Linked DNA regions of Bdellovibrio bacteriovorus HD100. The protein of the gene in region 1 binds, or shares a complex with, the protein of each later gene. Links are inferred from orthologs where the notes say so. Each region holds a gene or a part of one and is shown in the gene's direction. Other genes may lie near its edges. The genes, in order: dnaB and dnaG.

What was found.
Region 2: the proteins of dnaB (region 1) and dnaG are in contact, whole or in part, in a crystal structure (PDB 2R6A), measured with the Geobacillus stearothermophilus proteins. The link is inferred for Bdellovibrio bacteriovorus HD100 from one-to-one orthologs. Residues at the interface, in WP_033016901.1 of Geobacillus stearothermophilus: Ser13, Glu15, Ala16, Gln18, Glu91, Leu92, Asp94, Ala95, Val96, Pro97, Thr98, Ala99, Ala100, Asn101, Tyr104, Tyr105, Ile108; in WP_049624496.1 of Geobacillus stearothermophilus: Lys456, Leu457, Leu458, Pro459, Ala460, Asn463, Ala464, Leu467, Leu535, Leu536, Ile537, Ala538, Gln544, Glu545, Asp548, Tyr549, His552.

Annotation. Positions count from the first base shown.
Region 1 is NC_005363.1:23,711-39,893, reverse strand. Bases 4,260-7,128 are described here. They hold dnaB (replicative DNA helicase), read left to right. Parts: upstream 4,260-4,920; coding sequence 4,921-6,336; downstream 6,337-7,128. Other genes in these bases: BD_RS00170 (SDR family oxidoreductase), read left to right, coding at 6,351-7,128; BD_RS00180 (helix-turn-helix domain-containing protein), read left to right, coding at 4,579-4,818; BD_RS00185 (radical SAM protein), read left to right, coding at 4,260-4,483. Also shown: BD_RS00200 (tetratricopeptide repeat protein), read right to left, coding at 1-710; BD_RS00195 (hypothetical protein), read right to left, coding at 714-1,286; BD_RS00190 (DNA translocase FtsK), read right to left, coding at 1,359-3,752; more of BD_RS00185, read left to right, coding at 3,845-4,259; more of BD_RS00170, read left to right, coding at 7,129-7,277; BD_RS00165 (hypothetical protein), read left to right, coding at 7,392-7,595; BD_RS00160 (S1 family peptidase), read right to left, coding at 7,672-8,547; rplI (50S ribosomal protein L9), read right to left, coding at 8,719-9,162; BD_RS00150 (DUF2232 domain-containing protein), read right to left, coding at 9,179-10,069; rpsF (30S ribosomal protein S6), read right to left, coding at 10,089-10,547; BD_RS00140 (FHA domain-containing protein), read left to right, coding at 10,696-11,385; BD_RS00135 (alpha/beta fold hydrolase), read left to right, coding at 11,397-12,281; BD_RS00130 (S8 family serine peptidase), read right to left, coding at 12,351-13,994; BD_RS00125 (hypothetical protein), read right to left, coding at 14,205-14,456; BD_RS00120 (succinate dehydrogenase/fumarate reductase iron-sulfur subunit), read right to left, coding at 14,757-15,545; BD_RS00115 (fumarate reductase/succinate dehydrogenase flavoprotein subunit), read right to left, coding at 15,556-16,183. UniProt on the Escherichia coli protein: The main replicative DNA helicase, it participates in initiation and elongation during chromosome replication. Travels ahead of the DNA replisome, separating dsDNA into templates for DNA synthesis.
Region 2 is NC_005363.1:220,558-228,560, forward strand. Bases 5,053-8,003 are described here. They hold dnaG (DNA primase), read left to right. Parts: upstream 5,053-5,569; coding sequence 5,570-7,438; downstream 7,439-8,003. Other genes in these bases: BD_RS01100 (GatB/YqeY domain-containing protein), read left to right, coding at 5,109-5,555; rpoD (RNA polymerase sigma factor RpoD), read left to right, coding at 7,453-8,003. Outside these bases: BD_RS01070 (gamma-glutamyl-gamma-aminobutyrate hydrolase family protein), read left to right, coding at 1-332; BD_RS01075 (DEAD/DEAH box helicase), read right to left, coding at 347-1,864; tRNA adenosine(34) deaminase TadA, read right to left, coding at 1,915-2,856; BD_RS01085 (TerC family protein), read right to left, coding at 2,856-3,608; BD_RS01090 (hypothetical protein), read right to left, coding at 3,650-4,642; rpsU (30S ribosomal protein S21), read left to right, coding at 4,822-5,016. UniProt on the Escherichia coli protein: RNA polymerase that catalyzes the synthesis of short RNA molecules used as primers for DNA polymerase during DNA replication.

The DNA of each region.
Region 1 (16,183 bases):
TGAGAATGAGCCACTTTCCACTGCCAATAGAAGAATTCAGGAAACTTTTCGTCCGCTTTCTTCAAAAGGGCCAGGGATTCCTGAGTTTTTAGCGGATTGTTAAGATCCAGAAACTTTTGGACCTCCAAGGCATACCAGTATTTCTGCAGCGGTGATTTCTTCACAGCAACCGTGTCATACACTTTCTGGTATTCAGACCACTTGGTCAGACACGCCAAAGCCTGGGCTTGGGTGAGCTTTAGATCTTCATCAAAAGGCACCACCAAAAGCTGCTTTCTTACAGTCTCAAGGCCGGCCTTGCAGTCGCCCTTGGCAATCATCAGCCTCGCCATTTCAATCACGATCGGAAAGTTGTCAGGTTCGATGCGTGCAGCTTCCGACACCTTATCCAAAGCCTGATTCACATCGGCCTTGCGCAACGACACGCCGGTTTCATAGAGCTGCTGGGACTTGTCGCTGAAAAAGATATTGGAAACTTCGCTGACGGTTTTTTTCAGCTCAGCCACCGCCTGGGGACGGGTTTCTCTTTGAATCGCGGCAGAAAGAATATTGAGCGCCTGGGTGCGGTCACGCTGCAGACTCAAATTGTAGGCTTTTTCGATAATATCTTTGTAGGTCTCAGACTTGGGAAGTTTTGTCTGAGAAAAAGCGGGCAGGGTCAAAAAGGAAAGAGCCGCTGTTAAGGCGGCTCTCATCACTGTCATTCTCATGAATTATTTCTTCTGGAATGATTTCAAAGCTACAGTCACTTGGCCGAATTGGCTTGGAGCAACTTGTTTCAACAAACCAGACATTGGAATCAGCTGTGGATTGATCCAAGCGTTGATTTCAGAGTTGTCTTCTTTGTTTTTAAGACGAGCGTGGATGCAATCGAAAGTTCCAGCAGGAACTGTGATGCGCGCTTCTTTAACTTCGATAACTTCGATGTCTTGTTTAGGGATTTGTTGTTCTTTACCGTTCACCAGCAATTTTTTGGTTTCGCCAGTGTTTGGATCGATCAGCATTTCCATTTTTTGCTTACCAGCAAAACCAAGATCCATATCCTGATTCATCCAGATGCCATCAGCGCCGATAGAAGCTACAGACGTGATCATGGAGCCTTTGATGAAGCCCATGTCGATGCTGTAGTCAGCTCTGTCGCCAACTTTCCAGTCCAAACCAGTTGTTTGAGCCTGTTCCAGAATACCAGGCATTTGAGCCTGAACTACTACTTCCGTGATAGATGGTGCTGCAACTGCATTAACAGAGAACGCCAAACCTAGGGCCGCAATAAGAGCCTTGAACATAAATTCCTCCTTGAATGGTTATATGGTCTCCTAATGAGACCACGACCAAGGGTGGTGCAGTCAAGACTCTATTTATTGTTCTCTGTAACTACTCACAAGAACTTGACGCGGCTTGCTGCCATTCGCTGGCCCCACAACACCTTCTTTTTCGAAGATCTCAATCATGCGGGCGGCACGCGGATAACCGAGTCTGAATTTGCGCTGAATTAAAGACGCAGAGATTTCTTTCTGCTCAGAAGCCCAAGACAGAATCTCGTCGTATCTTTCATCATACTCTTCTTCACCAAAGCCGCCGCCGTCGCCGCCACCAGCTTCGCCGCCATCACCGCCAGCAAATCCATCCAGGGCTTTCATCGCCAGTGGATCGTATTCCGGCTCTGCCTGCGATGCCCAGTGTTTCACGACATTGCCGATTTCGGCGTCTGACAAATAAGGACCATGGTGACGAGTTGGTTTTCCCACACCCGGCGCCTGGAACAGCATATCCCCGTTTGGCAGCAGACGTTCAGCGCCCGAGTCATCGATGATGATACGGGAATCCATCTTGGACGCCACTTTCAAAGCCACTCGGCCTGGGATGTTCGTTTTAATCAAACCGGTCACAACGTCTTTACGCGGAGACTGTGTCGCCAGAATCAAATGGATTCCGCAGGCACGGGCTTTTTGCGTCAGACGCTGGATCGGCTCTTCAATGTTTTGTTTTTCAACGATCATCAAGTCGGCCAACTCATCCACCACGATCACGATATAAGGCAGTGGCTGGTAATAGTACTGATCCAGCTTCGCTTTGCCTTCTTCCAGATCCTGATTGATCTTTTCGTGCTCTTCCACGTCGGCCTTGGAAAGATTGCCGGTCTTTTCGTTGAAGGCTTCAATTTTACCCACACCGAATTTCGACAGGGACTTATAACGTTTTTCCATCTCACGCACCGCCCACTTCAGCGCAGTCGCAGCCTTCTTCGGCTCGGTCACATGCGGAAGCACCAGATGCGGAACGGTCGAGAATGGTGCTAAGTCGACCATTTTCGGGTCAATCAGCACCAAACGCAGCGTTTTCGGTGAGTGTCTGAACAACAGACCCGTGATGATCGAGCCCACGAACACGGACTTACCAGAACCCGTCGTCCCGGCGATCAGCAAGTGCGGCATCTTTCTCAGATCCACAACTTTTGGTTCCCCATCCACCGCACGGCCCACGGCCATCGGCAGTGCCAGATCTTCGCTCCAGAAGGTGTCTTCCGCGATCAAGTCTTTGTAATAAACGGTTTCACGCTTTAAGTTCGCGGTTTCAATACCCACAACATCAGTGCCCGGGATGTGACCCACCACACGCACGGATTCTGAAGACAATGCCAAAGACAGATCGTCTTCCAGTTCTGAGATTTTTGAGATCTTCACATCGGCATTGGGTTTAAATTCATACATCGTGACCAGCGGGCCGGGTTTGGCGTCCTGGATGCTGCCTTCGATGGAGAAGTTCTTCAATTTTTCAACCAGTGAATCGGCCTTGCGCTGAATCTCGGCCTTGTCGATCTTGATTCGGGATGCTGGAGGATCTTCCAACAACGCCAATTTCGGCATATCCCAGTTTTCAATACGACGCGGAGGCTTGGCTTTCATCACGACTTTGCGTTTTTGCGCCAGACGAACAGCAGGAACTTCTTCCTCTTCATCGTCGTCGGATTCTTCCTCGTCTTCTTCGACTTCTTCTTCATCCTCTTCTTCGGCCGCGGCCAGAAGCTCTTCCAGCTCCTCGTCCTCTTCCTCTTCTTCAGATGCTTTTTCTACGAATTTTTTATCGGAAAGAGGGAAGATCGCCGCTTTGGCTTTTTCGTCTTTCTTGGACTTCTTGGTTTTTTCTTCCTTCACGAACATGCCAGAAAAGAACGCCGCAATTTTGTCGGTGAACTTTTTCTTTTTCATGTCAGCAAAAAGACCCTGGGGAATCTCTGCCAGTTCCTGCAGCGTGCGTTCGGAATAGAACACCACCAGCACGGCCATCAAAGACCACAAAATCACCTGCACACCCACGGAGTTAAACGCCTGCATCAGCGCCTGGGACACGCCCAAACCCAAAAGGCCCCCCAGATAGATCTGCCCCTGGAAGATCTTGGTGTTGGGCAGATACAGACTGAACAAAGCCGCCACGTTCACGATCAGCAGCAAAGCCCAGACAAAACGAATGTTTTTTAGGTTCAGGGATTCACCCTTGAAGCTGGCATAGGCGATTTTGCCAAAACAGGCCACCACAACCCAGGCCGCCAGGCCCATCGCCTGATACAGCATATCCGCCAGGAAGCTTCCGACAATTCCGCAGTAATTTGTGGATCTTAGGCCCTGTCCCATGGAATTTAGGGAAGGGTCCATAGGGTTGTAGCTAACAAGGGCCAGGGCGAGGAAAAGCCCCAAGCCTAAAAAGCCTATTGAAATGACGTCCTGTCGAAACTTTTTAAGGAATTGGTTCATTTAAAAAATTTACGAAATTCCCAGCAGTTAGTCATGCTCCCCGGGGCCTTCCTTGACTTAAGCCCCGGTATGCCCGACAAAGAGCCAGTCAAATGCTTAAAATAAATGAGATTTTCTATAGTATTCAAGGTGAAACGACCTATGTGGGCTGCCCCACGGTGTTCGTGCGCCTGACCGCCTGCAACCTGCGCTGCACTTACTGCGACACCAAGTATTCGTACTACGAAGGTGAGATGCAGACTCTGGAAGCCATCATCGCCGAAATCGATTCTCATAAGGCACCTAATGTTTGCATCACCGGTGGTGAACCGCTGTTGCAAAAAGAAGTTCACACTTTGATGAAAACTTTGTGCGACAAAGGCTACTTGGTTTCTTTGGAAACAAGTGGATCAAAAAGTGTTGAGATGGTTGATCCTCGCGTAAAAATTATTTTGGATGTGAAAACTCCTGACAGTGGTGCTGCAGATTCATTTGTGATGGAGAACATCGGCTTTTCCACTCCCAGCACGGAATACAAGTTCGTGATCTGTTCAGAAAAAGATTTCGAATGGTCTGAGGAATTCTGCCGTCAACATAATTTATTTGAAAAATTTGTGGTTTTATACAGCCCATCATACGGCCAAGTGTCTGAACGCTGGTTGGCAGAAAAAATTTTGCAGAAAAATTCATCAGCAAGGTTGCAATTACAGCTCCATAAGTATATTTGGAATCCCGAAACACGCGGAGTATAGTCTCTAACTATTCAGTCTGAAATTTTGGGAGTTCCATGACGCCGAACCTAAACAGTTCCGATAATCTTTTTGTCGCTAACCTTCAATCTGTAAGCTTGGAGAAACTAGTTAAAAGCAAACTAGAAGTTCTTTTTGCCCAGCAAAAAGAAGCACAAGTTGAATTGAACGGTTTGTACAATGTGGTTCTGGAACAAGTTGAAAAACCTCTTCTTGAACTGGCTTTGCGTGCCTATAACGGCAACCAGGTGAAAACCGCGCAAATGCTGGGCATCAACCGCAACACCCTTAAGAAGAAAATTGACAACTATAAGATTCGTGTAAAGAAAATGAACTAGTATCGTTCAAGTCTTGCATCAGCGGGCCACCTAGAACCACCACCACGCACGAGGCCCGCAAATTTTGAGTTCTATTAATTTTCGCCACTCTAGAGGGGTTCAATGAGTACGCGAATTCCACCACAAAATCTTGATGCCGAACAGTCCATACTGGGCGGTTTGATGCTAGATCGCGAAGCTCTCGATCAGGTCGGTGACGTCCTGATGGCCGATGACTTCTACAAGCCTGGTCACCAGAAAATCTACGAAGCCATCAAAGATTTGCACGCCAAAGGCCAGCCCATCGATATCATCACCGTGACCAACGTTCTGCAGTCCCAGGGACACATGGACGTTGCCGGCGGTCCTGAGTATCTGATCAGCCTTCTGGATAAAACCATTTCTTCTGCGAACATTTCCACTCACGCGAAAATCGTGAAAGACAAGGCGACTTTGCGCCGTCTTATTTCCATCAACTCATCGTTGATTGAAAAAGCCTACGATCAGGATTTCGTGGACGTGGAATCCTTCGTCGATCAGGCCGAATCCGAGATCTTCAAAATTGGTGATACCAAAGCCAAAACGGGCCTGGTGGGCTCTATGGAGATCGTTAAAGCTTCCATCCAGAAAATCGAAGAGCTTTACAAAAATAAAGCGGAGATCACCGGTCTTGCCACTGGTTTCAAGAAACTGGATGAAATGACTGCGGGTCTGCACGCGGGTGAGATGACGATCATCGCCGCTCGTCCGTCGATGGGTAAAACCGCGTTCTCTCTGAATATCGCCCAGCACGTGGCGCTTCGTCTGAAGAAGACTGTTGCTTACTTCTCCCTGGAGATGGGTAAAGAGTCCATGATGATGCGTATGTTGTCTGCTGAATCCAAAGTCAGCATGAGTGAAATCCGTAACGGCCGTATCCAGGATTCTGCATGGCCGAAACTGATCAACGCCGCCAGTGCGCTTTCTGAAGCTTCCATCTTCATCGATGATACACCGGGTGTATCGCCGTTTGAGATCCGTTCCCGTGCCCGTCGTCTGAAAGCTGAACACGGTCTTGATCTGATCATGATCGACTACTTGCAGTTGATGAGCATGAAACAAAAGATGCAGTCTCGTGAGCAAGAGGTTGCCGAAATCTCCAAATCCCTGAAAGCCATCGCCAAGGAATTGCAGATTCCAGTGATCGCACTAGCCCAGCTGAATCGTGGGGTTGAGGGACGTACCGAGAAAAAACCTATGCTTTCTGACCTGCGGGAATCCGGATCCATCGAGCAGGATGCCGACGTTATCATGATGCTTTATCGTGATGACTACTACGACAAAGAAAATCCGGACAAACAAGGTCACGCCGAAGTGATCGTGGGTAAACAGCGTAACGGTGCCACCGGCCCTGTAAAAATGCGCTTCGATGCCCAGTACAATAGATTCCGCGATGCAGATCCTGAAGGCAGCCCGGTGAGTCCACTGCCTCCACCACAGGCGCCCCCACCAATGCCGGGCGGCAGACCTAAAAACTTTGCACCGGGTTCAACGGTCTAACATAATGGGGTCCTATGGGGCCCCTTTTTTATTTCTTCCGTCGCAAGCACAAGCAAGAATTCAAACCTGTCGTTCTGGTCACGGGATGTTCCGCCGGTATCGGCCTGGCCGTTGCGCATCTTTTGCGCCGGCATCCTGAATATCGCCTGGTGCTGACCGCGCGGGAAAAAAGTCTGGATAAACTTCGCGACGAATTTCTGGAAGACGAACGCCTGCTGATTCGTCCGCTGGATGTGACCTCGGAAGCCGACCGTATTCAGCTGGTGAACGAAGTCAGCAAAGTCTGGGGTGGCATCGACATACTGATCAACAACGCCGGCATTTCTTACCGCGCGGTGGTTGAACACATGACCGAAAAAGATGAAGAGCTGCAAATGGCCACCAACTATTTCGGGCCCATGGGTTTGATTCGTCTGTGCCTTCCGCACATGCGCGAAACGGGCAGGGGAAAGATCATCAACGTGTCTTCGGTCAGCGGGATGCTGGCGATGCCGACGATGTCTTCGTATTCGGCTTCGAAATTCGCACTGGAAGGCGCTTCCGAGGCCTTATGGTACGAAATGCGCCCGTTTGGTGTGACGATCTCGCTGGTGCAACCCGGCTTTATTCACAGTCCTTCCCACAAAAACGTCTATCACACCCAGAACTCGGATCCAGCGCGCAACTGGAGTGGACCGTATTGCGATTTTTATAAGAACATGACTCCGTTTGTGGAAAAGATGATGAACATGTCGCTGACCACTCCGGAAAAAGTCGCCAAACAGATCCTGCACACGATGAAAACCGAAAACCCGCCACTCTGGATTCCAGCCACCCTGGATGCGACGGTGTTCTATTACATCCGTCGTTTGCTGCCTCGCCGGGTGCTTTTGCCGTTCCTGTACTGGTGCCTGCCAGGGGCGCGGCATTGGGCCAAAGAGCACACCCACAGACGATCCTAAGGCCGAACTGGACCTTGGACTTGTTTGGGGCTTTGGGGTTGAGTTCCCGTTAACCTCTTGATGGACTGAAGTCGTCTTCAATATAGAGACCTTTGAAAAGCATGGAGGCTGATCATGGGAAATAATCTAGCGAAGACAGTGGTTGCGGCAACTGGACTGCCACAGGACCCTGTCGAAAGAGAATTCAACAGTTTACTTGAAAAGCACGGGAAAAACCCCGACAGCCTGACGCTGGAAGAACTGCGTGAGGTGATGGCGGAATACCTGCAGATGGTCTTCCTGGAAATGCACGTCGAGGACGGCGCCGAAAGCGCATAAGCATCTCGCCCCCTTGAAACGAAAAAAGCCACACTGTCTCAGTGTGGCTTTTCTGTTTTCAAACTGATAGCGGGATTTACTTCGCCGCGACTGCTGTTTGTTTTGCTCTTTTTTGCAAAGTCTTCATCGCACCGTTGATGAAGTCAGCTTGAGATTTCACTTTCGTGTAAACGCTCACCAGAGAGCAGTCATCTTTACCGTCTTTACCGGCACCACGGCTGGTGATACCCCAAACGTACTGCTGACCTTTGATTTCCAGGAACGCCGGACCACCGGAGTCACCGTGGCAAGCGCCTTTGCCTTGAGACTGATCCAAAAGGATTTCAGTTTTACCGAAGGATTCAACGATCTCGACGTCCACTTTACGAAGACGGTCGTCAGATTTTGTGTTAACGCCATCTGTTTCGATCAGACCGTAACCCGCCAAAGTCACTTTCGTGCCTGGAACCAACAGGGATTCGTCAGACAGGAACTTCGCCACTTTGTAGCCCGGAGCCATGTTGCCCGCGAACTTCAATACAGCCACGTCGTTGGCGTCTTCACCTTGCTCGCCCATTTTGCCGTAGTCTTCATGAACAACCGCATCCGTCACCAGGCGAACATCTGTTCTTTCCATCTTGTTGATGTCAGTGTTGAAGATAATATAGATAGCCACTTCTTTGTATTCGTCGCCCACAACCGGAACGCAGTGACCAGCCGTCAAAACCATGTTGTTTTTAAGCAGGGAGCCCGTGCAGATGAAGGAACCTTCCTGACCGTCGTGAGTTTGTACAGAAGCGATAATAGCCACTGTGGTCTTTGCGATGGAGTCCGAAGTCTCTACCGGCTCACCGCCGATAATGCTTGTGCCTTGAGTGTTAACCGCATTTTGAGAAGCCGGTGAACATGCCACCAAACCTGCCAGAACCGTCGTCGTCAGAACCAATGCTTTAGATACGTTGATCAGTTTCATGTCGCCCCCTACCTTCCCCAAAAGGTGAGGCCGTTAAACACCCAAAATGGCACCAGTGCAATACAATTTTTCAAATGTGGTCCATAAAAAAGTCTTATGGATAAAAAGAAAAGGGACCCTTGTGGGGTCCCTTTAAATGAAACTTCAATAATCAGAAGCCTGTAATGCGGCTTACGCGCGCTCAACAGCGATCTGGATCTTAGCTTCCATGCCTTCAGCATAACGAACAACCGCTTTGTGCTGACCCAATACTTTGATTGGCTCTTCCAAGTGGATGTCACGACGGTCAATAGAGTGACCCATTTTCTGAAGTTCTTTAGAGATGTCTGTAGTTGTTACAGTACCGAACAATTTATCAGTGTCACCAGCAGCCAGTTTGAATGTAACTGTCGTGCCGTTGATTTTGTTAAGAAGTTCTTGTCTCTCTGCCAAAGCTTTTTTCTTTTTCGCTTCAGCTACACGTTGCAAGTGCTCGTACTCTTTTACGCGTTTTTCAGTAGCTTCTGCAGCCAGTTTACGTGGGAACAGGAAGTTTCTCGCGAAACCTTCAGAAACGTTCACCAACTCACCAACACGACCTACATCTTTAACGTCTTTTTGAAGAATAACTTTCATGTGATCTCCATAGTTTTTAGCTGTTTTCAGACGGTGTCTTCATCTTGCGAAGACGCGCTCTGAAATCAACCCAGTAATCGATCAAGCCAACCACTGCCAGAATCGGCAATAACTGACCGACCAAGATTATGTACGTCAGAACCCGAATGAACAATCCTGCTCTCATCGAATTCAGAAATACCTCCAACACCGCCAGCCCCTGAAAGAAATAAAGAACGATTGCGACGTTCAGTATATTAACTGCGAGGATAGCAATGGCCTTACCGCCAAAACTCACCATTGTCAGAAGGAAGGCTGTCATCGCCACCCAAATAAAATAATCGGGCAAACGATATTCCAACAACTTGAGCTGAGAGGCAATTTTCTCGCGGGGCAAATTGAGCCACGAAAAAACCCTTCTCTCAAAAATAAGTCCCAAACCCAGGGCTAAAACCAAAATGATAACCACGGCTGAGGGAACCTGCTGCATCAGAACACCCGGATCCATTTTCACAGCGGGATTCATTTCCTGAACTTTCTGTGCGAACTTTTCCACCAGTCCCTGAACTTCAGCATACGTGTTGATGCCGTTTCTTTTGAAAGCCCCCAGGATACCCAGGCCAGCGGCCACAGATCCCACAGAGACACTCAGCAGTCCCGAAATCCACCACCCAAGTCCTCGTTGTTCCATTTCCATATAGGCGCCTAAAGTCATCCAAACAGAGCCTAGAAACAGAGCGAGAGGTTGAGCGTTCAGGAGCCACGCTGCTCCTGTGACCACGATCCCCAAAATCCAAAAGGCGACGGGGCCGTAAGTCTTGCGTAATACACGAAGAAGAGGGGCGCCCATGACCACAGTGAGCATCGACAACAAAATCGAGAGTGATGAAATTGTGATGAACTTCTGTGGGGTCGCCGTCTTCTTCATGGCTTACGCCTTTTCTAAATTATTCGCCTTTGTCGTAACGCTCAGAACGCTCTGCTTTAGCAGCAGCAAATGCAGCTTTACGGGCAGCAGCTTTTGCTTCACGTTCTTTTTCACGAGCAGCAGATTCAGCAAGACCTTTTTTGAAGCCTTCCATGAATTTGCCCAATGAAGTGCGCTCATCCAAGCGAGTGTGCATAAAGCGAAGAACTTTGTCGTTGATACGCATAGTTCTTTCAAGCTCTGCAATAGCTTGAGTATCTGCTTCGAATGTAGAGTGGAAGTAGATAGCTTTTTTCAGCTTACCAATTGGAGTTGCCAAAGTTCTTTTGCCCCAAGTTTCCAAAGAGTTGATGGAACCTTTGTAGGATTCAATCGTGGCTTTGTTCTTCTTGAAAAGATCTTTTTGCTCTTCCAAAGAAGCATCCGGGTGCATAAGAACGACAACCTCGTAAGGTTTTTTCGTTGTAGTAGTTTCCATTGAACTATCCTTTCGGTTTATAGCCCCCACCTCTGTGTGCGGGAGCAAGGATGACTTTTTAAAATGTTTTACGGGTTTAGCACGGCTTTGGCCCAAGCACAAGGAATAGGCAATTGAATCCCCAAGAAACCAGCCCTAGAATGTGTAAATGGTCACATTTATTGAGATTATGGACGGTCCCAACGAAGGTTCCCGCTTCAAGGTAGAAGAGGGTTTGACCCTGGGTCGATCCAAGGCCGACATCATCATCAAGGACGGAAAAGTCTCCAGCACCCACGCCCAGTTTGCGGTGGACGGGAAGGGGCAATTCGTTCTGCAGGATCTGGAATCCTCCAACGGGATCCATATCAACGGCCGCCGTGTGAAAAAAGTGGCCTTATTACCGGGGGTTATCTTCGAGCTTGGTAGGACCCAGTTCAAAGTCGTGACCGTTGAAGAAGAACTCGCCTTGGACTTCAGCCGCCTGATCACCTGGCGCAGTATCTTACAAGACCGCCTGGGGGGACTGGAAGCCCCTAAGAAATCCACACCCATCACCCTGCAAAGCTTTAGTCCTGCGCTGCGTCTACAGTTCATTCAAGGCATCCAAACCGATGAGGAAATTATTTTAGGGTACGGCCCCCGCAAGGCCGGCGCCGACTGCCTGGATATTGAGCTTTTGGATGATGAGGCCCCCAAAGAGGCCTTCGAGCTGCACTCTGGACCGGGCATGGTCGAAATAAAAATTAAAGCACCTGGCCGGGTCACACTTAACAATAAATCCGTAGATGCCGAAATGTTAAAAGATGGGGATTTGATTTCTGTGGGGAACACCCTTATTAAAGTCACCTACATCTAGAGGAAGGCATCATGCAGACCACACCCAAAACCACCGGCAGCTTTGAAAGCTTCGACGGCACTCCGATTTACTACGAAGTGCGCGGCGAGGGCGAGCCCCTGGTGTTGGTGTATGGCATCGCCTGTCTGCTGAATCACTGGCATCACCAGATTGAATACTTCTCCAAAAAATACCAGGTCATCAGTTTTGATCTGCGCGGGCATCAAAAGTCCTGTCCCGTGGCCGACGTCAGTCAACTGACTGTGGAAGCCCTTTCCAAAGACATTATCGGGCTTATGGCGCACTTAAATATCCGCAAGGCCCACTTTGCTGGGCACAGCTTTGGCGCGCCTCTGTTGCTGGATCTGTACGAAAAAAAGTCCGAGCTGTTTTTGTCGATGGTCTTTATCAACGGCTTTGCGAAAAATCCGATCAAGGGCATGTTCGGTCTGGATGTCGTGGAACCGTTCTTCTATTTTGTGAAGTCGCAATACGAAAGTCAGCCGGACGTGTGGAATACTCTGTGGAAACTGGCAGTGGATAACCCGATGTCGATGTACATCGCGGCCCTGGCCGGCGGATTCAATCTGAAAGTCACCCACTTCAAAGACATCGAGGTCTATGCCCGTGGCGTGGCCCGCATGAATCTGGAAGTGTTCCTGAGACTGTTTGAAGAGCTGATGAAGTACGACGGCGAACCGGTGCTGGAAAAAATCGAAGTGCCCGTGCTGATTATTTCCGGCGAAAAAGACATGGTCACGCCGATCCGCTTTCAATACCACTTCAAAGAAAAGATCAAACACTCGGAATTTGTCCTGGTGCCTTACGGGTCCCACTGCACTCAGCTGGATTTCCCGGATTACACCAATCTGAAAATCGAAAAATTCCTGCTGGATGTGAAAGAAAATAAGATCTGAATCTTAGAAAATAAAAAAGCCACTCATTTCCAGAGTGGCTTTTGCTTTTTCAATCACCAGTGGGGCTTATTATCTCCACGCCGCTTTAGTGATATCGAAACCGTATCTGTTAACTGAATCATCGGAAGTGAAGACGATCTTCACATACTCACCATCAATCACCGGAGAGAATGTTTCATCGTTCTTGCCGCTCATGGTGCCGACAAGTTTGCCATTGGCATCGTAAAGCTCCACTTTGTCATAGTCTCTCTCAGTGTCGAACTTGGAGAAATAGACAGAGATCTGCTTTGCGCCCGGTACAGAAACTTCATACACCAGGTTGGATTTGTTGGTGTAAGGGTGCGGAGTGGAGTGAGCCACATCCACAGTCTGCCAGTTTACGGGATCGTTTGGATCCGGCTGTGGCAGGGTGTTTGTCAGCATGGTGTAAGCATTTGCCAAACCACCTTTGGATTTACCACGAAGACCCGCCAGAGGCTTGGAAGTCGCGATAATTCTTTCTTTCATCTCGATACCTGTCAGATTCGGCTCTGCTGTTGCCAGAAGAACGGCCATACCAGACACGTGAGGTGTCGCCATGGAAGTACCAGACCAGGAATCGTAACCCGCACCTGTGATGGAGGAAACGATGTTCACACCCGGAGCGCCCACGTGAACTTTGGTTTTACCATAGTTCGAGAAGGAGGCGATCTGACCGCGGTTGTCGATAGCTGCGACAGACAACACGTTTGGCACATCGTAAGTTGCAGGGTAAGTCGGGTTGGAATCGTTGTTGTTGGATTCATTCCCCGCAGCCGCCACAAACAAAGTACCTGCAGCGTTGGATCTTTCGATCGCTTGTTTCAAAGTCTCAGAGTAACCACCGCCACCCCAGGAGTTGGAAAGGATTTTTGCACCCTTGGAAGTTGCGTAATCAATGGCTTTCAAAGCGCCGTCCAAAGAACCGGAACCGCTCGCAGAAAGGAATTTCACACCCATGATGCGAACATTCCAAGCCACGCCCACAAGACCTTTGCCATCGTCACCGGAAGCACCGATGGTACCAGAGCAGTGAGAACCGTGACCGTGATCATCCAATGGATTGCCGGTTGGTTTCGCCGCTGTTACAAAGTTTGCACCGTAAATGTCATCGATGATGCCGTTGCCGTCGTCATCAACACCCGCTTTACCATTTAGTTCTGCATCGTTCGTCCAAAGATTGGATTTCAGATCCGGATGGTTGTAGTTGATACCCGTGTCGATTACGGCAACAACAACATCTTTGGAACCCGTCGTGATATCCCAAGCTTGTTCCGCACCAATGTCGATGCCGGCAATGCCCTCACGTTTTTGGGAATCAGCCTGACCAGTGTTGATCATGCCCCACAATTGACCCAGCATTGGATCGTTGGGAGTTTTATTGATTCTATAGATGAAGTTCGGCTCAACGATGTCCACGTTGGGATTCATCGCCAGGGATTTCATCACGTTGGATTGGATTTCAAACACCGGGCGTTTGATCACGACGATGTTTTGACCAGGGATTACATCTTTAATGTAAGAACCCAGATCCTGGCTCAGCTCTTTCATGGAAGAAACTGCGACGGCTTCGTCCTTGAATTTTACGATGAATTCACCAGGTACGGATTCCGGCGTTGCTGCAAACGCGTTCAATCCTGTGATCAGCAAACCGAAGATGGCTGCCTTGGAGGCTCTTCCGATAAGCCCTTTCATATGATCCTCTCCTTCATTGGGTGATTTTCCAGAAAGCGAAGGGGAAAAATTTTCCCAGACGTTTCCTAGTTCCAAAATGGTACCAATGTGAAAGGGGGCTGGTTATCTATCTTTCGATTGTGGTTAGATTTCTTAAAAATTTTGGCTCAAAGTCCAGTTGTTTCCAGACGAAAGTCCAGTGGTGAGCAGGGATTTCCACCGGGCTCTCGACTAAGACACGGCTTTCTTGCTGGTCTTTGGTCTAGGTGTTGCGTCCTCAACAAAATCAAAACTGAGTTGTTGAGGGGTTTTAAACTGAACAATGCGTTCAGGGTTTGCCGCCATCTCTTTTTTCTCAGAAGGAGTCGGCACGCTGACTCCTGTTGAAGCTTTGATGAGGTGTTTAATAAAGGCTTCTTTCACACTGTCGGGTGCGTTTTTGTTAAAGCCCAGTTCTGCCATCAGTTGATCAATCTTCTTCATAAGCCCAATCCTTGGTCTAGTTTCGGAAGTTTGCTGAACAAGCTTTAGAAGTATTCGAAGATGAATTGATTCAAAGATGTCTCTCAATAAGACAGACCCATGATGCAGAATTTAAAGGTTAAAGGTGCCTGGTGATTTTTTACACCTACACAGCGTCATTTACCTTAAGTGAGCGAATTAACAAGCAGAAGTCTAAACAGAATAGCCGTGTTTAGGGGGACTTAACGCGCCGTAGGTGTAAAAAGTCACCAGGCACCTTTTGGAAATAAAAAAGGGAGTCCGAAGACTCCCTTTGAAGATTTAGCCGGCGCCGCCGTCTTTGTGTTTTTCACGTTTGGTGACGTTGGCCACGAAGAATTCGCGGTTCATGCGGCTGATGTTGGTCAGCTGGATTTCTTTCGGGCAGGCTGCTTCGCACGCACCTGTTGTGGTGCAGGCACCGAAGCCTTCTGCATCCATCGCACCCACCATGCGCATGGCGCGTTCTTTTCTTTCAACCTGACCCTGCGGAAGCAGTGCCATGTGAGAGATCTTCGCGGAAGTGAACAGGGCCGCAGAGGCGTTCTTACAAGCCGCCACACATGCGCCACAACCGATGCACGTTGCAGAAGACATCGCCTCATCCGCATCGGCCTTCGGAACCAGAATCGCATTGGCGTCAACCGCGTTACCGGTGTTCGCAGAGATATAACCACCGGAAGAGATGATACGATCCAAAGCGGATCTGTCCACCATCAAGTCCTTGATCATCGGGAAGGCTTTTGCACGGAAAGGCTCAATTGTCAGAACCGCACCGTCGTTGAAATTACGCATGTGCAGCTGACACACAGTTGTGGATTTCATCGGACCGTGGGCTTCACCGTCGATCACAAAACCACAAGTACCACAGATACCTTCACGGCAGTCGTGGTCAAAGGCGATAGGCTCATCACCTTTTGCAACCAGCTCTTCGTTCACAGCATCCAGCATTTCCAGGAAAGAAGCGTCTTCAGAAACGTTCTTGGCCTGATACTCTGCAAAGGCCCCCTGGTCTTTCGGGCCTTTTTGTCTCCAAACTTTCAAAGTCAGATTAATATTTTTTCCAGACATGCTACGCCTCTTATTTATAGCTACGAGTTGCTAGGTGTACGTTTTCGAATTTCAGCTCTTCCTGGTGACGCACGGACGGTTTGTTTTCGCCAGTGTATTCCCAAGCAGCCACGTGACAGAACTTCTCGTCATCACGTTTGGCTTCGCCATCCACCTGATACTCTTCACGGTAATGACCGCCGCAGGATTCCTGGCGCTCCAGGGCATCACGGCACATCAACTCACCCAGCTCCAGGAAGTCCGCCACACGTCCTGCTTTTTCAAGCTCGACGTTGAGGTAATTTGCATCACCCGGAATACGCACGTTGTTCCAGAACTCTTCGCGGATTTTTGGGATTTCCTGAAGGGCCTTCTTCAAGCCGGCTTCGTTACGACCCATACCGCAGTATTCCCACATCACGTTGCCCAGCTCTTTGTGGAAGCTGTCCACTGTGCGGGCCCCTTTGATGTTCATCATTTTTTTGATTTCTTCCTTCACGCCGTGTTCAGCCGCTTTGAAGGCTTCATTCGTGGTCGCCACTTTTTCAAGTTTGGTTCCACCCAGGTAGTTCCCCAAAGTGAACGGCAGTACGAAGTAACCATCCGCCAGACCCTGCATCAGTGCAGACGCACCCAAGCGGTTGGCACCGTGGTCAGAG
Region 2 (8,003 bases), 190 kb from region 1 along the record:
AGCTTTATGAAAAGCTCACGCATCGGGTGGAGATCACTCCGGGCGGAATGCTTCAAAAGATGTATACCGAAGGCGGAGAGATTGTTTCGATCCACCATCAGGGTGTGAAGAAGCTGGGGAGCGGTTTGCGAGTCGAAGCGACTTCCGAAGACGGTCTGGTGGAGGCGTTTAGCTCCACTCAGGACGGCTTCTTTGTGGGGGTGCAGTGGCACCCGGAATTTCATATCGATGAAGAGGAAAGATTCCTGTCATCAGAACCCTTGGTGAAAAAGTTCCTGGAGGCCTGCAAAGGCCCCCGAGTCCAACCGTCAGAAAAAATTCTGGGTCTGTAATCTATTGCTGAAACTTAGTCCTTGTTGCGCAGACGGCTCCAGAAGCTGCGCTTCTTGGGAGCGTGCTCACTTTTGCCAGCAGACTTGCCTTCACTTTTGTGAGCAGGTTTGTGAGCCGGTTTTGCGTGCGCAGGTTTGCTGTGAGTTTTGTGGGAAGCGGCACCTTCAGATTTGTGCTCGGATTTAGTATGAGTCTTGCCACCATGATCAGGCTTATTGCCGCCCTGAGGTTTGCCTCCCGCTTTCTTTCCGCCATGACCGCCTTGAGGGGCGCCACCGCCTTGACGTCTTGGCCCGCCACCGCGATTTTTAGCCTTATTCTGCAGGCGCTGGCCTTCCAGAATCGCTTTGGCTTTACCCACGGTCATCACCGGAGCGTTGGCAATTTCGGTGGAATGGAACGGATGATCTTCGACCACAGTGACTTTCGTGCGTGTGGTTTTTTCAATCGCAAACAGGAAGGATCTTTCTTCAGCAGTGCAGAAGGAAATAGAAATACCGGTAGCGCCTGCGCGCGCGGTTCTTCCGATACGGTGAACGTAGGATTCCGGAATGTGCGGAAGCTCCAGGTTGATCACGTGAGTAATGCCGTCGATATCAATACCACGGGCGGCGATGTCAGTCGCTACCAACACACGCACATCGCCGTTTTTGAATTCTTCCAGCGCACGCTGACGCTGGTTCTGGGATTTGTCGCCGTGAATGCCGGCGGCCGCAACGCCCGCCTTCGTCAGTCGGTCAACGACGCGGTTGGCGCCGTATTTCATCTGCACAAATACCAGCACTTTGGACAAAGATTCGTCTTTCAGAATGTGCAGCAATAGATCCAGCTTCTGAGGTTTGTCTACGAACATCACACGCTGTTCAACTTTTTCAGCCGTTGAAGAAACCGGAGTCACTTCCACTTTTTTCGGATTCACCAGAATCCTGTTGGCCAAAGTCTGAATCTCGTGTGGCATGGTTGCAGAGAAGAACAGGTTGTGACGTTTTTGCGGAAGCAGGGGCAGGATCTTTTTAATATCCTGCATGAAGCCCATGTCCAGCATGCGGTCGGCTTCATCCAGTACAAAGATTTCCACGCGATCCAGCTTCAGGTGCTTTTGTCCGTGCAGGTCCATCAGGCGGCCCGGAGTCGCAATCAGAATGTCCACGCCACCTTGCAGGGCGCGCACTTGGGGATTTTGTCCCACGCCGCCGAAGATCACAGCGTGTTTCATGTTCAGGTGTTTGCTGTAAGCCTCGATGTTTTCGTGAATCTGAATCGCCAGCTCGCGGGTCGGAGTCAAAATCAGGCAACGCGGGGATTTCGGTTCGATCTTGCGTGTGTGTTTGGAAAGGTTTTGCAGGATCGGCAAAGAAAACGCCGCAGTTTTCCCGGTGCCGGTCTGGGCGATGCCCAATAGGTCGTGCCCTTCAAGAATAACAGGGATCGCTGCCAACTGAATCGGGGTTGGAGTTTCGTATCCTGCTTCTTTAAGTGAAAATTGAAGAGGGGCAATCAAAGGAAGGTCGGTAAATTTAGTCGTCGTCATGTGACGGAACTTCTACAGGTCAGGGGGAGGTCTGTAAACCTCTATCTTTCCTAAGGTTTTTTGGCAGATCTGGCTGCATGCTTTTGAGCGGTTTTGAGTAGTTTTTGCACGGCCCAGAGGATGTCTTTGTTGTAGCCAAACACTTTGGCGGCGTCTTTGGCTGGCAGCCAGTCCACGCCCTTGTGATAAGAGGCATCTTCAATTTTGCCCGCCGGAATCCATTTTTGATCCAGAACACCGACATAAAACACCGTACGGCAGGCGTGAACTTTGCCATCCCAAGGAAAATCATAAACACGTTCAAAGGCGGAATCCTCTAAGATCCGGACCTTGTAGCCGGTTTCTTCCAGGCATTCACGGGCGGCGGTGGTTGCGGGGGATTCACCTTTTTCAACGGCTCCGCCCGGCAGGAAGAAATAAGGCACTTGCGCCCTGGGATCCACGGCGTGGAACCCCAGCACTTTTCCTTCGTGCAGAACCACAACGCTGGCGCGGTCGCGGAAGACCTTCTGTGCTTTTTCGGATTTCTTTTCGTCGCGACGGCCTTTGAAAAAGTCCTGCAAAAGTTCACTGCAGTCGTCTTCAAGAATGCCGGAGCTGACCTCCACCTGATGATTCAGGCGGGGGTCTTTCAGGATATGATAAAGACTTTCAACCGCACCGGCTTTGACGTCTTTTGCGCCATAAACCACTCGTGCAATGCGCGACTGCTGAATGGCGCCCGCACACATCACACAAGGCTCTAAAGTCACATACAAAGTACAATCACTTAAGCGCCAGCTGCCGCGCTTTTGCGAAGCTTTATGCAAAGCCAAAAGCTCGGCGTGTCCCAAGGGGGATTGCTGACGTTCGCGGGTGTTGATCGCGTAAGAGATCATCCCTTCCGGTCCCACAACGATGGCGGCCACAGGCACCTCTTCACGCTCGGCCGCTTTGCGGGCCAGCGCCAGTGCTTTGCGCATCCATTTTTCGTCGTGGGCAGGGGTGTTCACTATTTTGTTTCCTCAGCGATTCTTTCACGCAGTTTCACTGGCTCAGAAGGCTTCTTGCGGCGCATGCGAATGTTCAGCATTTCCACGCCGACAGAGAACGCCATCGCGAAGTAAACATAACCTTTCGGGATGTGAACTTCCAAAGCTTCCACGATCAGGGTGAAGCCGATCATCAGAAGGAAACTCAACGCCAGAATCTTAAGTGACGGGTGCGAATCCACGAAGCTGCTGATGGATTTCGCTGACACGATCATCACGATGGCAGAAAGCACCACGGCCGCGATCATCACAGAGATTTCGCTTACCATGCCGACAGCGGTGATGACGGAATCCAGAGAGAAAACGATGTCCAAAAGCAGGATCTGCACGATCACCGCATTAAAGGAGTGTGCCACCGGACTGGACTGGGAGCCCTCCACGCCTTCCAGCTTGTGGTTGATTTCCATGGTGGATTTCACAATCAGGAACAGACCGCCCAGAAGCAGAATCAAATCGCGGCCGGAGATTTCCTGGCCGAAGACTTCAAACATGGGTGCTGTCAGACCGATAATCCAGGATAAAGAGAACAGCAGGATCACTCGTGTGACCACCGCCAAGCCCAAGCCCATCACGCGGGCTTTGTCCTGTTGTTCTTTGGGAAGTTTCCCGGCAAGAATTGAGATAAAGATAACGTTGTCGATGCCCAGAACCAGTTCAAGGGCAAACAAAGTGAAGAACGCGATCCAGATTTGCGGATTCGCTAGCATTTCCATCATAAAGGGGAACTCCTGTTGTTGTTCCCCCAATTTATAAACTATTTCAAAGGTGTTGGGTATTTCAGATCGCGGTTCAGGAAGTCCTGCATCCAGATTTTTTTCATCCCCAGGCCGTCCCATTTCTTTTTAAGGTCATAGGTCGCAAACGGGGTTTGAATCTGATACTCAAAGTCCGCATGTTCGGCCATCACATGGAACGTCAAACTTTCGGCAAAGTCTTCCCAGGGGCTGACTGCCGCATAGGTGGTAATAAAGTCAGTAGGTGCCAATTGGTGATAGAAGTCTTCCATGTCGGCCACACCCAGCTGTTCTTTGCAGTCATAAAAGCAGAGCTTTGACCACAGTGGAAACATTTGATCGGCCTTGGGTTTTTCTGCGGTTTCCCAGCTTAAAGCCGTCCATGATCCGGGCTCGGGGCTATTGGCGCGATTGGCGAAATCCAAAATGTGGCCCAGCTCATGTACGATCACATAATGAAGTGCTGACAGCGATGACGGCAGAACAATGCTGGTGCGGGGCCCCTCTGGTAAATGCACAAATGGCGGAGCCTTCAGGCCGAAGGCCTTTTGTTCTTTCCATCCCAGCACGGAGGTGGCGTCGTAGTTTTGTTCCACCAAAGTGCGGCGAATGCCCATGAACGAACCTTGTGGTTCACGGTTGGCATCCCAGGTCAGCACGCCGGCATAACCCAGAACCTCGGTGTCGTTTTCGATAAAGAGCACGGTCATGCTGCAGAAGGTTTGTTGCAGTTTTGCCGGCAGCACATCATAGATGCGTTCAATTGCCGGGGCCATGGATTCACTGCCAGGCTGGCAGCTGCGGGACTCCTTTGGATCCTGAATCGGGTTCACAATGCAGGTGATTTCCTTCAGGCGGGCACGGCAATCGGTGGGTGCGGCCTGCTGAGATTGGATGCCTGCTGCCTTGGAAAAGCGCAGTTCATTGGGCTTAAGGACATAGAACGCTTCCCAAGCATAGGCTTGGCTGGTTCCGACGAACAACAGTAATATCAGATAGATAAGTGCTTTCATGGGGTCCCCTCTGTTGCATTTGTCCCATCCGATTTCGGCCTGTTCAATAAAAAAGCACCGGCCCGAGAATAATATACCGCGTCAGGACCCCAGAACTTGCCCCTTTTGTGCCGCTTTGTTATACACTCTTTCTCTCAAATTCATAATTCCACTCAGAAGGGAAGGTGATTGTCGTGGCAATGGTTAAGATCAAAGACGGTGAGTCTTTTGAATCTGCGTTCAGAAAATTCAAAAAGTCTTGCGAAAAAGCAGGTATTCTTTCTGAAGTTAAAAAACGCGAAAACTTTGAAAAACCTTCTGTAAGACTTAAAAAGAAGTCTATCGCCGCTCGTAAGCGCGCTGTAAAAAAATCCAGAAAAGGTTGGAACGACTAGTTCCCTTTTTGAAAGTTTGTTTTTTCAAGAGGCGACCACTGGTCGCCTCTGTTTTATGACCGAATCCTCTCTTAAGTCCTTTTGGAGGCACTATGGAAATCAGAGACAAAATCTCCGCTGACGTTAAAGCTGCCATGATCGCAAAAGAATCCGCTAAATTGGGAGCTCTTCGTATGCTCCAGGCTGCGATCAAAAACCGTGAAATCGACATGAGACCGGATCCCATCACTGCTGATGAAGTGATGAACGTGATCAAAAAGCTAGTAAAACAGCGCAAAGAATCCATCGAACAATTCCAGACAGCCGGTCGTACAGATCTTGTTGATCAGGAAACCGCGGAACTGAAAGTGCTGGAAGTTTATCTGCCAGCGCAAATGGGCCGTGATCAAATTGAAGCTCTTGTTACCGAAGTAATTGCAGCATTGGGTGCTAAAACCGTGAAGGACATGGGTCCTGTGATGAAAGAAGTCATCGCGAAATCCGGCGGCGCCGCAGACAACAAAGTAGTGAGCGAAGTTATTAAATCCAAGCTTTCCTAATTTGTTGGAGATACATGCGATTTTCACAAGACTTTATCGAGAAGGTGCAAGAGGCCAACAACCTCGTTGACATCATCTCTCAGTACACTCAGTTGAAACCTAGTGGTAGCGGCCTTATGGGCCGCTGTCCGTTTCCTGATCACGCTGAAAAAACGGCGTCTTTCTCCGTTTCTGAAACCAAACAGGTCTATCACTGTTTCGGTTGTCACAAGAGTGGCAACCTGTTTTCGTTTTTGCGCGACTATCAGGGTATGAGTTTCCCTGAGGCGGTGGAATATCTTGCCGGAAGAGCCAGCATCCCGATGCCAGCTCCGGACAAGGAAGATGCTCAGCGCGACCAGGCCAGCGACAAAAAGAAGTTGTTGTTAAAAGTAAACAAGCTCGCTGCTGATTATTTTTCAGAGCAACTTAAGCGTGCTCCTCACGATCATCCGGTGAAGAAGTATATCGCCAGCCGGGGGCTGTCCCAGGAAGTGATCGAAACTTTCGGCGTGGGTTATGCCCTGCCGGAATGGGACGGGCTGGAGCAATACCTGCTAAGCAAAAATGTGCCGATGGCGCTGGCCGAAGAAGCCCGCCTGGTGAAGGCCCGCAACAACAAGTCCGGACACTTTGATATTTTCCGTGACCGCTTGATGTTCCCGATTCTTTCCGCGATGGGTGAACCCATTGCCTTCGGGGGCCGTTATTTAGAGAAAAAAGAAAACGAACCCAAATACCTGAACTCTCCAGAGACCCCGGTCTTTGTGAAAGGGAAGGTGTTGTACGGACTGTCGCAGACAGCCCGCTACATCCGCAGCGAGGATCTGGCCCTTATAGTAGAAGGGTATATGGATCTGGTGTCCCTGTATCAAGCCGGCATTCGCAATGTCGTGGCGACGATGGGAACCGCGCTGACGCCGGACCACGGGAAAATGCTGAAGCGCATGACCAAGAACGTGGTGGCCCTGTTTGACGGGGACAATGCCGGGATGGAAGCGGCCGAGCGCAGTTTGCCGATCCTGCTGGCGGCGGATCTTTATCCAAAGGGGCTGACGCTGCCGAATGGAATGGATCCCGATGATTATGTGAAGAAATACGGATCTGAGGCCCTGAAAGTCGAGCTGGAACGCGCTCCGGACCTGTTTGTGATGATTTTGGCCCGTTGGATGGAAGGTTATCGCGGTGACGCCTCTGAAAAGGTGAAGCTCGCGGATAAGTTGAAGCCTCTGTTTGAGTCCATCCCGGATCTGCGTTTAAGGGACCTGTATTTGGCCGAGGCGGCCCAGAAAATGAACGTAGGCCTTCCTTGGTTGCGTCAGGCTGTGGGAATACAGGGCAGTGGTCCTGTAAATTCACAAAATCGCCCCGCAATGACTAGGACGGTGCAGCCAAACCCGAACATGGGCTCGGCTAACCAGAAACCCCCGCAAGAAGTGTCCTCTAGTGTAGAGGGCGGCAAAATCAGTCTGCAGGGGGCCTCTAAAGCGGAGCTGATGCTGTTGGGATTGGTACTCAAAAGTCGTGCCAATTTCGATCAATTTGTGAATGAAAATCTGCTCGAGAGTGTGGCCCACGAAGGTGTGAAAAAGATCCTCGAAAAAGCCACGGATGTGTATAGACAAGATCTCAGTAAGTTTGATAAATTGACCAGTCTGCTTGTCTCTTACGTCGATCAGCCTGAATATTTATTCCAAGTGAGCCCAGCGAATGAGGGCGATCCAGGGTACGACGAAGAGGCAGAAACGAAACTCCTGCGCGATTGCTTTAAGCGCGTAAAAGAAAATTTCCTGCGCGATCAAGCAAAGCGCTTAGCACGTGATCTTAAAAACGAACCTAGTTCGGATAAGTTGGAACAGATTATGAATATTCAGAGAAACCGAATCTCTCTGAATAAAGGGTAAAAGGCGGGGTATTGATGAAACCGAACCTACCAAATAAACAAGAGAAAGAGCCTGTGAAGGTTCTTTCTTTGCAGGAACAGGAAACTCTGATTAAAGAAGAAATCCAGAGATTCCTGAAGCTTGCAAAGGAGAAGGGTGCACTGACCATTGAGGAAATCAATGAGCTCCTTCCCCCTGAAATTGTCGCTCCATCTGTGCTGGACTCGTTCATGCAGGGCCTTGAGGCCGGTGGTGTAGTAATTTCAGACTTGTCTGAAAGTTCGAAAGAGGAAGAGGGCGAAGGCGCCTTCCTGGAAAACGTCGATTCTGAAGACGAAGAAATTGATGATGAAGAAAAAGCGGAAAGTGAAGACGTTAAGGGTAACGACCCTGTACGCCTTTACCTGCGCAAAATGGGAAGCGTTTCCCTGCTGACCCGTGAAGGGGAAGTGGAAATTGCCCGTCGTATTGAAAAAGGGGAGCGCGAGATCGTTCGTGCGATCCTTTTGTCCCCTCTGGGTACCTACGAGATCATCCAGCTTGGTAAGCGCCTTGATGAAGGCCGTATCAAAGTTAAATCGATCTT